One region of the Rothia sp. HMSC065G12 genome, then DNA from elsewhere that is predicted to be linked to it. Evidence: riboswitches for the same ligand, from Rfam matches in the RefSeq annotation. Region 1 holds a riboswitch; the other holds the start of a gene.
What was found. Region 1 has a riboswitch for thiamine pyrophosphate ahead of HMPREF2804_RS03225 (ECF transporter S component). Riboswitches for the same ligand answer to the same signal wherever they lie in the genome.
Positions count from the first base shown of each region.

Region 2: it holds a riboswitch for thiamine pyrophosphate, as region 1 does, so the genes downstream of both, HMPREF2804_RS06525 (bifunctional hydroxymethylpyrimidine kinase/phosphomethylpyrimidine kinase) here and HMPREF2804_RS03225 (ECF transporter S component) in region 1, are expected to answer to the same signal.

Region 1 is NZ_KV804813.1:37,015-45,112, forward strand. Features, by position in the region: gene thiO (glycine oxidase ThiO) at 1-948, opposite strand, end outside; gene HMPREF2804_RS03195 (thiamine phosphate synthase) at 951-1,565, opposite strand; tRNA gene HMPREF2804_RS03200 (tRNA-Gly) at 1,910-1,983, opposite strand; gene dcd (dCTP deaminase) at 2,125-2,721, shown strand; gene HMPREF2804_RS03210 (hypothetical protein) at 2,755-3,984, shown strand; gene HMPREF2804_RS03215 (MFS transporter) at 4,084-5,478, opposite strand; gene HMPREF2804_RS03220 (DUF4235 domain-containing protein) at 5,702-5,935, opposite strand; TPP riboswitch at 6,235-6,337, shown strand; gene HMPREF2804_RS03225 (ECF transporter S component) at 6,394-6,993, shown strand; gene HMPREF2804_RS03230 (ABC transporter ATP-binding protein) at 7,083-8,098, shown strand, end outside.
Region 2 is NZ_KV804815.1:283,113-291,210, reverse strand. Features, by position in the region: gene HMPREF2804_RS06545 (transposase) at 1-69, shown strand, start outside; gene HMPREF2804_RS06540 (slipin family protein) at 228-1,010, shown strand; gene HMPREF2804_RS06535 (NAD(P)H-dependent oxidoreductase) at 1,220-1,768, shown strand; gene HMPREF2804_RS06530 (NAD(P)H-dependent oxidoreductase) at 2,022-2,570, shown strand; gene HMPREF2804_RS06525 (bifunctional hydroxymethylpyrimidine kinase/phosphomethylpyrimidine kinase) at 2,684-4,327, opposite strand; TPP riboswitch at 4,428-4,552, opposite strand; gene HMPREF2804_RS06520 (DUF6318 family protein) at 4,751-5,515, shown strand; gene HMPREF2804_RS06515 (hypothetical protein) at 5,856-6,650, shown strand; gene HMPREF2804_RS06510 (ABC transporter ATP-binding protein) at 6,763-8,098, opposite strand, start outside.

The DNA.
Region 1 (8,098 bases):
GTGCCGAAAATACCCGTTCGAGATCAGCTGCCGCCGCCCGGTCGCCGTGGTACGGTCACCAAAGATTGGCAGGTCATCCGGGGTTCCGGGGCGCACCCCCACATTCGACTCGATAAGCTCACATTCCTCCACCGCAGGAACCACCCGAATCGCATCTTTGAGCAGCTGATACACGCCGTCCACACCGGGGCGGGTACGCGTGTCCTCGCGGCTTGTCGCACCGATACACACCTCACCGCCAGGCCGTGGAATCACATAAACGGGCCGCCCGTTCACGAACCCCCGTACTACATGCTCCACCAGCGGATGCGGCGCCTGTAAACGCAGAATATCACCGTAAACCGGTCGCAGCGGATACTGCCCCGCCGCGCCCAAACCGGTGCACACAATATCCCCAAAATCCGGGTTCGTCACGCGCTCACGCACAAACTCGACCCCGCGCGCCCTCAACGCCTTCACGAGAGCCTGCAAAAACAGCCGAGGTGCCACCTGATGATCGCCCTCAATCAGCGCCGCACCCGCCAAATCCGGGGCAAGTGCGGGTTCCAGGGCACGCGCCCGGCTCACGGGAATCGCCTCGGCACTGCGGTTGAGCGAACGGTAATACTCAGAAACATCGCGCAGATGCGCCGCATCCGCACGGTCACCCGCCACCACCAACGTGCCGGTCGTATCGTAGCCGGTGGGTGCGTCCGTCACCGCAGCGAGCCTGCGCATGAGTGAAGGGTACGCGTTCGCGCTGGCAACCATGAGCGGGAAAAGCGCATCCTGCTGAAACTGCACTTCGGCAATAGGCGCGAGCATTCCGCCCGCAAAATAGCTGGCACCCGTGCCGCGCTCGCCGGGGGTTGGGTCATAGACGCGCACCCGCTGGTCGCGTTCGGTGAGTTCAAAGGCGGTGGTCAGCCCAATAATTCCGCCGCCCACCACGGTAATAACTTCTGCCATGATTATGCCTGCAATTCCGGGTTTTCCACGAAGGCGCGTGCCATTGCAACCCCGGCAACCCCTGTTACGCGGATGCTCGGGCAGTCTTGCGGCCAAATATCGCCGATAGCGACCACCGGAACCTTCGAGAGTTCGGCAAGTTCGCGCAGCCCTTCAATACCCAGCGGCGGGCGGTTTGAGGCTTTGGTCGGGGAGGGGCGGAACGGTCCGGCACCAATGTAGTCGATCAGGTGCGCAACGGTGTTAGCGCGCTCAACAAGCTCGCGGGTGCCGGTCGTGAGACCAATAATGGCGTGCTCGCCCAGCAGACGGCGTGCATCGGCGACGGGCAGATCGTCTTGGCCGATATGTACCCCATCAATGCGCACCTCGCGAGCGCGCAGGGCAAGGGCAACATCCACCCGATCATCAATCAGTATCTTCTGGTGGGGGAGTGCGATGCGCGCAATCTCTTCGGCAAGAGCATACAGATCGCGAGTGCTGATGGGCTTGGAACGTACCTGTATGCAGGTGGCATGCCGTGCCCGCCGCACCGTTTCGACGGGGTTTTTGCCGGTGACCAGATACAGCGAAAGGTCTAAAGGCGTGGCGGTTCCGGCGGTGTTACTGGTTGTCATGGGACCACGATTCGACTGTGAAAGTAGCGTTTCCTGCGCGCTCATGCGGGCGTTGCGGTGATTTTGCGACGATGCGGCACACGCAGATGTTTCCCACTCAGGCTAGCACACAACCTTTATCGCGGTTCTTGGCGGCGTTTTTATTGCTGTGACATGCTGCCAAAAACCACCTGCTCGCGGGGCTAGCTGGGGAAAATAAAAAAAGCCCTGGTAAACACCAGAGCATTTAAGAGCGGCTGATGAGCTGGAGGTAAAAAATCGTCCCTGATGGGGCGATTTTTTAGCGTAAGCGATTCCCGGAAGCCTAAAAAAGAGGTCTCCAGCCGTTAGGCTGGAGACACAAGTGGAGCGGCTGACGGGAATCGAACCCGCGTATCAGGCTTGGGAAGCGTGCGCTCTACCATTGAGCTACAGCCGCGCATCCGTGATCGGACTTAACCTAGTGTAGCGTGTGCTGCCTCGGTTCGCACACTTTGCCGCAGATTTTTATTTTTGACTTGTCGGCTGTTCTTTTTGAGCAATGGTGAAGTATGGAGTCTGGAGTCGGTATCCTTAGAGTGTGCTTATTTCAGACCGCGATATTCGACGAGAAATTGCTGACGGCCGTATCGTACTTGAGCCGTTTGACGATTCGATGATTCAGCCGGCGAGCGTCGATGTGCGCATCGACCGCTTTTTCCGTCTGTTTGACAACCATAAGTACCCGCATATTGACCCGTCGCAGGAGCAGGAGGAACTGACTCGTCTGGTGGAAGTTGCCCCCGATGAGCCTTTTATTCTGCATCCTGGCGAGTTCGTGCTCGGTTCCACCTACGAACAGGTGACCCTGCCTGCGGATGTGGCGGCTCGCCTGGAAGGTAAGTCTTCACTCGGGCGTTTGGGGCTTTTGACTCACTCAACCGCAGGGTTCATTGACCCCGGTTTTTCAGGGCACGTGACCCTGGAACTGTCTAATATGGCGACCCTGCCGGTCATGCTGTGGCCCGGGTCTAAGGTCGGTCAGCTGTGTTTCTTCCGGCTCACAAGCGAGGCTGAGCATCCGTATGGTTCCGGCGCATACGGAAACCGCTACCAGGGGCAGCGCGGACCAACCGCATCGCGCAGCTACCTGAACTTTCACCGTACAGAGATCCCCGTTGAGAAATCTGGCGACTAGTCGCCGTCCGCATGATTTTTTCAAGGAGATACCTTGTCGTTCAAGACAATGGCTTTAAGCCCTGCCGGTGCCGATCTGAAGGTTATTTTTGGTCCCGGTGTTCCCGATGCGCTGCGCGAGCAGATCGTACAGACCTGGGGGAGTCTATCCCCGCGCCTCTTCGATAGTGTGTATGATGCCCTTGAGGCTACCCAGTCTGTGGCGCACGCGATTGTGCTCACGGATGGGAGCGTGAATCTGTTTGACGAGCACCCCGACCTGGTGAACCCGTTCGGGATTCTGCAGATTCTTAATATTCAGAACGAGAAGCAGGCGTTGGAGACCCTGACGTCTAATCTGACGGTTGCTATGATTCAGCAGTTGGCGGGTAAGCGCACTATGCTGCATGCCGCCGCCATTGGGGATCCGGCTACGAAGCGCGCACTGGTGCTGGTGGGTGCTTCGGGGCGGGGGAAGACGACCGCCGCGCAGTATTTGGGGAAGAAGTTCACCTATCTGACGGACGAAACCACGATCGTGGGTGCTGACCGGGAGATTTACCCCTACCCAAAGCCGCTGTCGCTGGTAGTCTCTGATGACGAGCCGAAGGAACAGCGCAACCCTGTGGATCTGGGTCTGAACGCGGCGGACTGTGAGGATACGAGCTATACAGCCGCTCGCGTCGTCATGGTGGGGCGCACCGATGAGCCCACGAAACCCTATCTTGAGCGTGTGAGCCTGGGGGATGCGCTCATGTCGATTGCCGAGCAGACCTCCGGCGTGGCGCTCAACCCCGAGGGGGTGCTCTCGATTATTCGCCTGTTTGAGCAGTGCGGCGGCGTATGGCGGCTGGTGTATTCCGAGGTTGAAGATATTGAGCCGCTCGTGCGTGAACTTCTCGCCGAGGATGCTGTGCTCCCGAACTCCGAGAGAGTGGACGAGTACGAGACCTTTGAGGTGCCCGACCGCTTGCCGAACGTATACCCTAACGGCACGCAGGTTCTTCAGCGCATGTTTGGTACCGCCGGGTACTTGGTGGATGGAGAAAGATTCCTGCTGCATCACGGAGATTCACTGGATGAGCTTTCCGCATTCGCGGCGGAGTGTTGGATTAACGCCGCTCACGAACTGACGGTGCGGGATCACTACGGAGTCATGCGTGAGTTGTTTGAGGGGTTGCCCGAGGACGCGCATCGCCAGGTTGTTGAGCAGCTGTCTGAAAGCGGCATACTCACGATGCGCACCGTAGACGACCCGCTGTATACCGAAGAAGACTCGAACTAAAAACCCAATAAATACGCGAGCAGATAGCAATCCGCTATCTGCTCGCGGGTTAAGACTCGTAGGTCGAGGGGCGCAGGTCAAGGGGGGGCGAGTAAAGAACTACCGCTGCACCGCTTTGGCCGCTTTCTTTTCGGCGCGGCGTGCCTTGCGCAGGTGAAGCGCTTGTGGCGATTCTAACGGCAGGGCCAGCAGCAGGCCCGCCAGCACCACGACCATAATGCCGAGAATACCCCACACCTGAGCATTAAAAATCGTGACGAACAGACCGAAGAGCAAGGGGGACAAGAAGCTAGTTGCGCGACCTGTTGTCGAATACAGCCCGAAGAGCTCACCTTCCGTACCGGGATCGGCGATACGCGCCAAGAAGGTACGCGACGAGGACTGCGCGGGTCCCACGAAAAGGGCGAGAATGAGCGCGCAAATCCAGAAGGTCATAGGGTAGGGGAACAAGAGCAGGGGCACGGCAGCAATCAGGATGCCTACCAGCGAGAAAATAATAATCTTTTTGGGGCCCAGATAGTCATCCAGGTACCCGCCCAGCACCGCGCCTACGGCAGCAACACCATTGGCGGCAACACCAAAAATAATGACATCCGAAGTACTGAATCCGAAGGAACCAGCCGCCAGCACACCGCCGAAGGTGAAGATACCGGCTAAACCATCGCGGAAGATAGCGCTGGCACACAGGAAATAAAGGGTTTGCGGTGCCGTGGTGCGCAGCCGCATAATGGTGCGCCACAGCTCCTTGTAGGCTGCAAAAAGACCGCCTTGGCGTGCCGGAGAAAGCCTGGCTAGGCCGCGTTCTAAGAACCTGAGTTCACCTGTGGGAAGGACCTCCGGAAGCACCCGTTCGCGGCGGCGCATCCGAATTAGCAAAGGCGTGCAGAAGATCAGGCACCACAGGGCGGAGAACAGTGCCACTGCGCGAATATTGAAGGCGTTGTCGGTGCTCAGGTGCAGCCCGTTAGGCTCAAGTACGAAGCCCCACAACACGATAATTAGGGCCACTAGGCCGCCCACATACCCCGCCGACCAACCGATCCCCGAGATTTTACCGATATTATTCGGGGTTGAAATGCGTGGAAGTATAGCGTTGTAATTCACGACCGCAAATTCGCTGAATACGCTCGCCGCAGATACGAGAATCACGCCCAGCCACAGATGCGCTTCATCGGGAAATACGAAAAAACACAGTCCAGAGAACGCCACCAGAGAAAGCGTATTAACACCTAACCAGAAAATACCTTTACCGGATTTATCGGCGCGCTGGCCCGAAACCGGAGCGAAAAAGGCAATACAGAACCCGGCAATGGTCAATCCCAGTGACAGTGCCGCCGATGCATCCTCGGTTGAGCCGAAGTAAGAGCTGGTGAGGTAGACCGTAAAAATGAAGGTCATCATGATGGTGTCGAAGCTCGACGAGCCGACATCCCACAGCACCCAAGATGCAACCGAACGGCGACTGGTACTGTGGTCGGGAACGCGTCTAGTCATAACGGATGTGTTCACTTTCGTGTAAGACGCAGCTAGGCGCCCTCAATCTGGTGCTGGTCTTGTAGCTTACCCGGCGACACTGCCGTAGGCATCGCCTCCCAGCGTGCCGAGCGCCGTGTTCTTTTCTGAGCAGGAACATGATCAGCACATCGGAAAGGATGCGCACACCGCTGCAGCGTGAAGGCCGCGGGGGCGGCGCATCCACCCAAAATACACCGTGAAATTATGAGAAGAAACGGCGCTGTGCGCGGGCAATACCGACGCTTACCAGAGCACCCACCACGGAGGTGATGACGGTCCACACAATAACATTGCGCAGGGTATCTTCGGACTCGGGACCGATGGTAGGAGGTTCGTTACCGGTCACACGCTTCCACGCTGCGCCAAGACCTTTGCTTGTCAGGGCGGCGGCGGCCATATTGGCACCAGTGATAGCAATCTTTGCTACGGGGTTCATATCTTCTCCTCAAAAATCAGAAGTGACTATCCCTAGCCTATCGGCTTTACGGCTCAGATGCAGAGAACATGACCTGTTTTAACGCGCGCATACACGAAAAATCGGGGTAAAAACTCTAGAACGTGAGAAAAAGCACAGTATTGCGGGTCTGAAAGGCGTATACCAGCGGCAAATCAAGGAATCATATTACCGACCTGCCACACGTTCTTGTCATAAACCGATTCAAAAACTCAACGAACTCACAGAAAACGACTCATACAGCATAGAATGTAAACGTTTATAGGCTTCGAACTCTCGAAGCAACACGACAGGGGAGCGCCGCAGACGGGCGCTGAGAGTGCAACGCAGACCCTCGAACCTGATCCGGTTAGTACCGGCGTAGGGAGTCGAAATATGTTTTCTCAACACCTCACCCGCAACGGGTGTGGATGTTCCCCTTCCAATCATGGGAGGAAAATATGTCTCAAAAATCTCGCCTCAGCTGGCGGGTCAATGAAATCGTCATCGTCTCTGTGGTCGCCGCCGCCTGCGCGGTAATCTTCTGGATCTGGGATATTGCCGTAGACCCCGCCACTAAAACGCTCTTCGCGGCGGTTCCCGAATACCGCCCCATCGTCGCCGGTATGTGGTTGCTCGCCGGTGTGCTCGGCGGGTACCTTATCCGCAAGCCCGGCGCCGCGCTCTACTGCGAAATCGTTGCCGCCGTCATCTCCGTATTCCTCACCGGAGGCGCCTGGAGCCAATCAATCCTCATCGCCGGATTCTTCCAGGGAATTGGCGCCGAGATCGCCTTCGCCGTGTTCGGGTACCGCGTCTGGAACCTCAGCACAGCAGCCTTCGCGGGCGCACTGAGCGGGCTCTTCATGGGTGTCAACGAAATCATCATCTACTACCCAGACATGGAAATCTTCAAAGCCGTCATCTACGTGGTATGCGCGGTCGTCTCAGGAATTGTGCTCGCCGGGGTACTCTCCTGGGGACTCACGAAAGCGCTCGCTAAAACCGGGGTACTCGCCTCGCTAGCCTCCGGCGTGCAGGCACGTACCGCACGCGGATAACGGGCAGGCGGCGTATGTCACAGCCTATCTCAACGCTCAAACCCTCAAACACGGAACATTCTGAACCATCCGCAACCCAGGATGCAACCATGACCGAACCCCACAGTAGCGCCCCCGATACGCGTGCCCGCGGTGCCGCAATCGACCTTCACAACTTCGGTTGGCACCACCCCGGGCGCGAAAAACCCGCGTTCTCGAACGTGAACCTGCGCATCGAGCCCGGGCAGAAAGTACTGCTGCTGGGGCCCTCCGGCGCAGGAAAATCAACGCTCCTGCACGCTATCGCCGGGGTGCTGCACGATCACGACGGGCAGAGCCAAAGCGGTAGCGCGCGCATCGACGGCGTAGACCCCGAAGACGCACGCGGACTCATCGGGCTCATGCAGCAAGACCCCGAATCATCGGTCGTGCTTGCCCGCGTGGGCGATGACGTAGCCTTCGGCCCCGAAAATCTTGCGGTCGCACGTGAAGAAATCTGGGCGCGTGTTGACGATGCGCTCGCTGCCGTCGGGCTCGACTACCTGCCGCATGAGCATCCTACAAATGCGCTTTCGGGCGGGCAGAAACAACGCCTGGGGCTCGCCGGAATCCTGGCGATGCACCCGCGTGCCATTCTGCTGGACGAACCCACCGCGAACCTCGACCCCGAGGGCGTTCAGCAGGTGCGCGATGCCGTAGTGCAGGCGGTCACGGCAACCGGTGCCACCCTGATCGTCGTCGAACACCGGGTGGGCGTGTGGGCGCAGCATATGGACCGCGTCATCGTGCTTGGTGCCGACGGAGGTATCACCCACGACGGCGCACCCGAAACCGTGCTCGCCCAAGCCCGCGAAACCCTCATCGCCAACGGCGTATGGGTACCCGGGTATGTTCCCGAACCCGCCGCCGCAGCGGCACCGAGTGGGCGCATACTCCTGAGCGCCGAAAACCTTGCGATCACGCGGGAATTTCCGAGCAAAAAACAGTTACGGGCACGCCGACGGCAGCTCAAAACCATGCCGGAACCCGCACCCGTGCCCCTGGATATTCCCGCCCTGCGCGGGGGCATTAACCTGAGCATTCGAGAAGGCGAGCACCTGAGCATCCTCGGCCCCAACGGCGCCGG
Region 2 (8,098 bases), on a different contig from region 1:
ACCCCACGTCTGCATAAAACTACCGCAGAGGTTATTCAGGAGCAGAATCTCGAAGAAGTCTCTCGTTAGTGTGAGGATGCGCGCCCCGGTTTCTAAGGTACCGTCGTTGATGAATTGGTAACCTAGAGATCGGGGTGCGTATTGTCACCGCATCTAGATTTTTTCTCAGCACGCATCTACACAGGTCATTCCCACTGACCGTTACCAACGTATCTTTAGAGGACATGATGGATTCTCTTACCATTCTTTCGATTGTTATTCCGATTCTTGTAATCGTCGCTTTTCTGATTATTCGTACCCTTCGGGTCATCCCTGAATATCAGCGCGGTATTTCTTTCCGCTTCGGTCATCTACGTTCCGAGCTGAAACCTGGCATTAACCTGGTGGTTCCGCTCATCGATTCTCTGCAGCGCGTGGACATGCGTGTGATTACGCTGACCATTCCCCCGCAGGAAGTTATCACAAAAGATAACGTTCCTGCGCGCGTGAACGCGGTAGTACTTTTCCGTGTGATTAGTGCAAAAGACGCCGTACTTGAGGTCGAAAACTACCCGATCGCTACTTCTCAGATCGCTCAGACTACACTACGTTCACTGCTGGGGCGTGTGGATCTTGATACTTTGCTGGCGCATCGTGATGATTTGAATGCGGATTTGCAGAGCATTATTGATTCACGCACCCGCCCGTGGGGTATTAAAGTCGAGCTGGTTGAGATCAAGGATATTGAGATTCCTGAGGCCATGCAGCGCGCAATGGCTCGTGAGGCTGAGGCTGAGCGTGAACGCCGCGCCAAGATCATTTCGGCACGTGGTGAGCTTGAGGCTTCATCTCAACTTAAGGAGGCTTCTGACATTCTCAGTGATTCACCAGCTTCGTTACAGTTGCGGTATTTGCAGACTCTCTTGGAGTTGGGCGCTGATCAGAATTCGACGGTTGTTTTCCCGCTTCCGCTGGATATTGTGGGACCGCTTATGGGGGCTTTGAAGGGTGCTTCTCACGAAGAAAAGTAACAGCAGCCTTCGATAAATATCACAGAATTATCCGGAACAGTTCTTTCCTACAGACTCGGGGAATATAGCTTGTTCCGGATATTTCTTTAACCTATTCACCTCAGGGCGTAGAAATCGTGAAAATAAGCAAGGAACCTAGCAGCTCTACTTGAGGGTCGATATATTGGATTCCTAACTTTCCTGTTTATCGCACACAGATTGGATTTATCATGTCAAAGATTCTTGTTATTTCAGGTCACCCGAACCTGCCAGAGTCCACCGCAAATAAGACGGTTCTTGATGCCGTAAAAAACCATTTTGGCGATGCGATAAACATGCGTGAACTCGACAAACTGTACGTGAATGGTAAATTCGATGTCTCAGCCGAGCAGAAGGCACTCGCGGAAGCAGATATCGTGGTGCTTCAGTTCCCTGTGTACTGGTATTCGGTGCCGGGCTTGCTGAAACAGTGGATTGATGACGTTTTCGAGTACGGCTTCGTATACGGTTCGCAAGGCACGGCGCTGCGCGGTAAGAAGCTCTTGATTTCTGCGACTGCGGGAGCTCCCGAGAATATGTACCGTGATGCTTTGCCGTATGAGCTCACAACCACATACGCCGATTTTGGGAATACTGCCGCTTTCACGGGTATGGAGTTAGAAGAACCTATTTTCAGCTATGGCGCATCAAGCGATCCGGGGAATACCGCAGCGGTACGGGCTATTGGTGAGAATCATGGCACCAAGCTCATCGCTAGGTTAGAATCCTTGCGGGCTTAGTATATTGCGGTTGCTATTTTCTTTTTCGGCTCCATCGCATTAGGTATTTATCATGCATTTTATGGGTAATGTTGTGCATCGTACACCTTCTGGAAAACTAAAAGCTTGTTAGCAGTATGTATTAGATTCGGCATAATGTTCACAGGCAGACATAGAGAATAGCGTGCTAATATACGAAGGTGGCAAACTTGAGCTTATACTTGAATCAGCACTCACAAGCTCATGATTCTGATGTTTACTAGATTGGATGACTATGTCTAATATCCTGATTATTTCGGGGCACCCTGACCTTACGACTTCTAACGCTAACAAGGCTATTCTTGATGCCGTGCGGGCACGGTTCGGCGATAACGTCAAGATTCGTGAGCTCGACAAGCTGCGTGTAAACGGTAAGTTTGACGTACCTGCTGAGCAGAAGGCACTTGTGGAAGCAGACGTCATCGTTCTGCAGTTCCCGGTGATGTGGTATTCAATTTCTTCTCTGCTGAAGCAGTGGATTGACGACGTTTTCGAGTACGGCTTCGCGTATGGAGAAAACGGCACCGCTTTGCAGGGTAAGAAGCTTCTGATCTCCGCAACCGCTGGCGCTATTGAAGATGTCTACCGCACCATGCTGCCACGCGACGTATCTGCCACGTTGACCGAGTTTGAGAACACCGCAGCGTTTACCGGTATGCCTCTTGAGGAGCCACTATACAGCTACGGCACAACCGGCGACCCCGATAACCCCGCTGTTGCTCGCGCCATCGGTGAGGATCACGGCAAGCGCCTGATTGAGCGTCTGGAGGCTCTGGGGGCATAGTCCCTTCTACGTGCTAAAAAGGCTCTTTATCCGAATCAAGCGGTGAAAAATACGCTTTATTTGGATAAAGAGCCTTTTTTACTTTTTCGCGTGGGGGTCCGGACGGTGTGAGTTTACCGCAACGCTCTATGAGCCTGGTCGAAGAAGTCACGTTCATATAGGCATGCGCTCATATATGCCTGCGCGGCGGCAACACGCTGACTGGGGGAAGCCTGCTCAAATGCTTCCTCAACAACCGCCACGCAGCGGCGCACATCTGCAGCGAACTCTTCGCCGCCATACACCGAAATCCAAGCATTATACGGATGTTCCTCGTGGGTTTTCTCCAAGAGCCGGTAACCGATCTCAAGGTACAGCCAGTAGCATGGAAGCGCCGCAGCTGCGCCCACCACATAATCCTCGCCAGCAGCAGTAGCACGTAAAAAGTTCGTGTACCCCATTGTCACTGCCGAAGGTGCACCACGCCGAATACCCCCCTGCTCCGCAGGAATAGCGGGATGCGCCGCCAACCATTCATCGTGCAAAAGCGATTCCTCAACAATTGCCGCCTGGGCACCCGCAGCCCAATGCACCTGACCTTGCGGTGAGGTAGCACGTGCCGAAAGAGTAGCTAAGGCGCGAGAATACTGGGCAAGGTACTGCGCATCTTGGTCTAAATAGAAGCCGAATAAATCCTCGTCAAGCGTGCCGTCGCCCAGCCCGCGAATAAAGGGCAAATCGAGAATGTCACACCAAATATCACCGGTAGCTTGCCACAGGGCGGCAGTCCACGGACCCGCCGGGGCTACCTTCGACTCTGGGGATTTCCGCTGCGCAGGTTTCACCAAATTCTTGGGGCTCTCGCCCGTAAGATTTTTATCAGCGTATAAGTGCTCCCACGGTTTCGTATCGGCTGCATGTTCCAAACGGCGAGCACGTGCCTGATGATCGACCGGTCCGTGACCCTGCCCGCTGCCCACGTGCAGTTCCTCACCCGCGATAATAGCCTCGTTGAGCCACCGGGTGCTCCATGCCAGCGCGTTCGTGAGTACTCGTACACTCAGCTCATTATTGCCATTCACAAGAGCAAGTCCAAGGCGGGTAGCAAGACTTGATGAGAGCGAGCACCCGGTACCGTGGGTATTCTTTGTCTGGATGCGGGTGACAGCTACATGTGTATGAGTTCCATTAGGGAAAACAGCCGAGTTTCCAGCGTCCTCCCCCGTCAGGTGACCGCCCTTAACAATCACGGTCGTGCCAGTGCTCCCCGCGAGCTGAGCCGCCTGGTGATGCGCCTCCTTCAAAGTCTGGGCAGGGTTGCTCTCACAAAGCACCGCGAGTTCGGCGATATTCGGAGTGATAACATCTGCCTGCGCCACCAATTCGCGCAGTGCCTGCTCAGCGTCTTGACTAATCAGGCGATCGCCGCTGGAGGCAACCATCACCGGATCAAGTACCACCACTGGTACCGGATGTTCTGCAAGCCAGGTCTTGACGGTGGTGATAGTTTCAACATCGCCGAGCATACCAATTTTAACGGCATCCACAGTCACATCGTCGAAAACTGCCGCAAGCTGTTCCTGTAAAAACTCGGTAGGTGGAGCAAAAATGCTGCGAACCCCTTGTGTATTCTGTGCGACAAGCGCGGTTGTGGCGCACATACCGTAACCACCGCTTGCGGCAATAGACTTGAGATCAGCCTGGATTCCAGCACCGCCTGTAGGGTCGGTTCCGGCAATGGAAAGCACACGAGGCGTAGATGTGTTTAATAGCGTCATAGCTATAAGTCTCCTTGGGATGGGCGTGGCATCGCTGCAAACGCACCACGCTATCTAGATAATGATGAATCGGGTGTTTCAGAAAGAAGGTTAAGGCTGCTCTGCCACGGTTCGATATCCCTTCGCTAGTTCTAACTAGAGCAGGTTCAATGGGTATATCTCAGCTCCAGACAACAGCGCCGTGCTGTGTATCCGTTACAAAATGGAGCACCCCATATCGCGTTTTCACTGTAGCATATGCTGTTGGGCTCAATAGGTTCACGGACTTTATGTGTCATTGCCGTGCACATATCTCTAAGTTTTGGTAATTTTCAAACTCTTATAAAGTAATATTTCTTATTCTTGACATGTAACAGTACTGTTGAAAAGGGTCGCGCTCCCCTGCGGCCTGCTGTATATTCACCCAACCACGAAAGTTCACTGATGAGCATTCCTGCCCTTAGGCACAATAGTGTGCCTCAAAAAGTCCTCAACCGTCGTGCCTTGATAGCCTTCGCATCGGGGATCTGCGTTACTGAGTTCCTGACCGCTTGCGGAGAGCAAGCACATGAGACGGCACCTGCTCGTGCCGAAGCATCCAACACTACAGACGGTCGCTCCAGCCCACATGGTACCGAATCTGCCTCACCTGAGGCACAGGCGCATCCGACCTTCACTAAGGGTTATTCTGGTGGCTCTGAAGCGCCCAAAGGTGAGTACCGTCCTGCAGACGAAAAAGGACCCGCGCAGAACGTCCCCAAGCCCAAAAAGCCCGAAGATATTGGGATTGAGACACCGGAGGCGCTTATGCACTTCATCGATTATTGGAATGCTTTAGGAAACTACGCTACCCAAACCGGAGATGTACAAACTTACGCAGATTACACTGCCGCAGGGTACAAAGAAGTTGAAAAATTCTGTAACCATATGCAGCGTCTGTACGATAAGGGAGGCTGGGTCGTAGGAGGCACTCGCAAGATTGTCGCCGATCCCTCAACTTTACGTTCGCCCAGCGATCATGTGTACCTCATTGTTGGCAGAATAATTTCGAATGATTACGTTATCTTAGATAACGAGCAGTACAAAACGTTCTCATTCCCCGCTTCTCAAGAAAACGACAATATTCTTGAGTTTGGTGTTGTATTCCAGACAAGTAATGGCCATTGGTCATTTGCTGGTACAGAGAAACTTGATGTCAATGTCAAATAAGAAATACATCTTCTGCGTCACAACGTTGCTCTTTCTCTGTCCAACACTATCTATGTCTGCCTTCGCTACTGATTATTCTGGCGATGCTAAAGGAGGAAAAATAACAGTCATTGGGCGGTCTTCTTCATCCAATAAACCTGACCAGCAAGGACCTAATGAATATGAGCAATCTGAATTTAACAGATATCAGAGCCAAGAAGCACCCATAGTTACACCTGATACAGGCTCTAACGCTCCCGCAACCGTGAGTAGTGTAGGAAATACCTTCGATGTCTACAATGGCAATGCTTCTAAAGATGCGCCCTGTATCTACCAAGGGAAACCCGGTAAAGTAGCCCGTGTGCCCCTACCCATTGACGATTCAGGCAACTATAAACAATACGGTGTCGTTCAGTCAGGAAACGGCGGTATAGCGTGCGTTCCCAACGATCCTGCAGACCAAAACACACCTGAAAACGAACCTACTGCCGATAACGCCCAAGTTCGCACCCAAAAGATAGAGCACCAGGTTCGGGAGCAACTCGCCGAACTTACCACCACAAAACCCGCACTACATTTCGACGGGCATGAGCCCCACGTCAATACCGGGATCAACACAAACTTCTATGTGACCGGTGTTAAAACCGAAGCACGTGATACTACTATCCTCGATGAAGAAGTCACGATAGAAGCTGTTCCCGTTGCCTATACCTATGAGTACGGTGCCGGCGACCCTGTGTACACAACGCGGGATTCAGGAACCGCGCAAGGCTCTGTCTGGGACAAGAGCAAACGTAACTTTAAACCCACCGACACCAGCTATGCTTTCAAAGAATCCGGCAACTATCATGCTTACGTTACTGTCACCTATCAGGGTCGGTACCGTCTCAAAGGTGGGGACTGGAATATTGTTGGTTCGCTTACGGTTCGCAGTGATCCCACTCTAGTACGCGTGTGGGATACCGAGGTGCATTCTGTAGGTAAAACCTGCCACGAAGACCCTGGTGCTCGAGGATGCCCAGCACATCCGGATGAGCCCGATCGGAATAATCCGAATCCAAAGTTAACGCAGCCTGACCCGGTGACAGGGCAGCATTGGCATCGCGATGACTCGGGAGCAGGCGATACCGAATGGCGGCTCCATAAGAAAAAATAAATCCCAACCAATTCTATAACCTGTCCGAGCGTCGTACACTTTTCTTCTCTATCGTGCCGTTGTGCCCATCTACGAGAAGGACAGAGAGTGTACGGTTCTTGACTATCATCTTCTAGGTCAGAGCGAAAATCTCAGCGGGCGTGCCCTCAGCGGTAATCATGCCTTCCTGAAGCAAAACGGCGCGGTCTGCCAGGGATGCGATACGCGCATCGTGCGAGATAATCAACACAGCACGATTCGCGAGCACGGCCTGTAATGATTCGGTCGCGTCCACAAGCTCAAGCTGGGTGGTCGATTCATCAAGAATCACCGCGTGAGGGTTTGCCGCGACGATGCGCGCTAAAGCAAGCTGCTGAATCTGGTCACGGGTGAGTTCGTGCTCTCCCGTACCGATACGCGTCTTCAACCCTTGGGGAAGCTCACGCCACCAACGAGCGCTAACAGCATCCAGAGCTTCACCGATCTGTTTCTCGGTGGCTTCTGGTACTACAGCGGTGAAATTATCAATAACGGTACCAAAGAAAATATGTGCTTCTTGGGTACAAACCAGTAGTCGCGGCCTACCATCTTCGTACTTGTCAGTTGGAAATTCCCCATTGCCAACTGGTTTTCCCAGCACACGGATTGTACCGTCAAGCGCACTCAAGGAACCGCCGATGAGCCTTGCAAGCGTGGTTTTTCCAGAGCCAGAACGCCCAACTAACGCTAAGCACTCCCCAGGCGCAATCTTTAGATTAATATCAGTCAGTACAAGCGCATCTGAAGAATAACCGTACGACACATGGGAGCACTCGATTACATGTGTGGTATTCCCCAAAGTTTCATGATGTTGTGCTCTACGAATATCTTTGCGCCGAGCACGCTGCACTTGCGCCAGATTAATAATCCCGAACACGCGCCCCATATTAACCAGCATTATGCGTATATTGCCCACGTGATGCCCCAAAATATCCGCCATAGTTCTCAAGCTGAAAACCATAATGGATGCAGTCGCCAAGGCACCCCAGGTTGCCCACCCTTGCATGACGCAGAAGGACCCCCAGAGCAAGCAGATAACGGTAGGGAACCACGCATTCAGAGCATCAAGCGTGTAATAATTCTGGCGTATACGCACCATCTTGAGTGTAGCCCGATAACGCCGATCGTTATCAGCCTCGAATGTTTCGTTGCGAGCATCATGCACCCCAAGTTCACGAATGGTGGATGCGCCCCGGACGTTCTCGGTCAGCACGCTATTAAGCTCGCTCGTAATCTCCTGCACGCTCTGATTTTCACGGGCAAGACGCGGCAGAAAATATCCCATCAACACGCCCAAGCCGATAATCATAGGCAAGAAGATAACGCTCAGAGGTACGCTGAGTGCGGCAAGTGAAACCATAGAAACTACGAAATACAGAATCACAAAAAGAATTTCGAGCAGGTCAAAGCTGACGGCGTTCGAGGCTGAA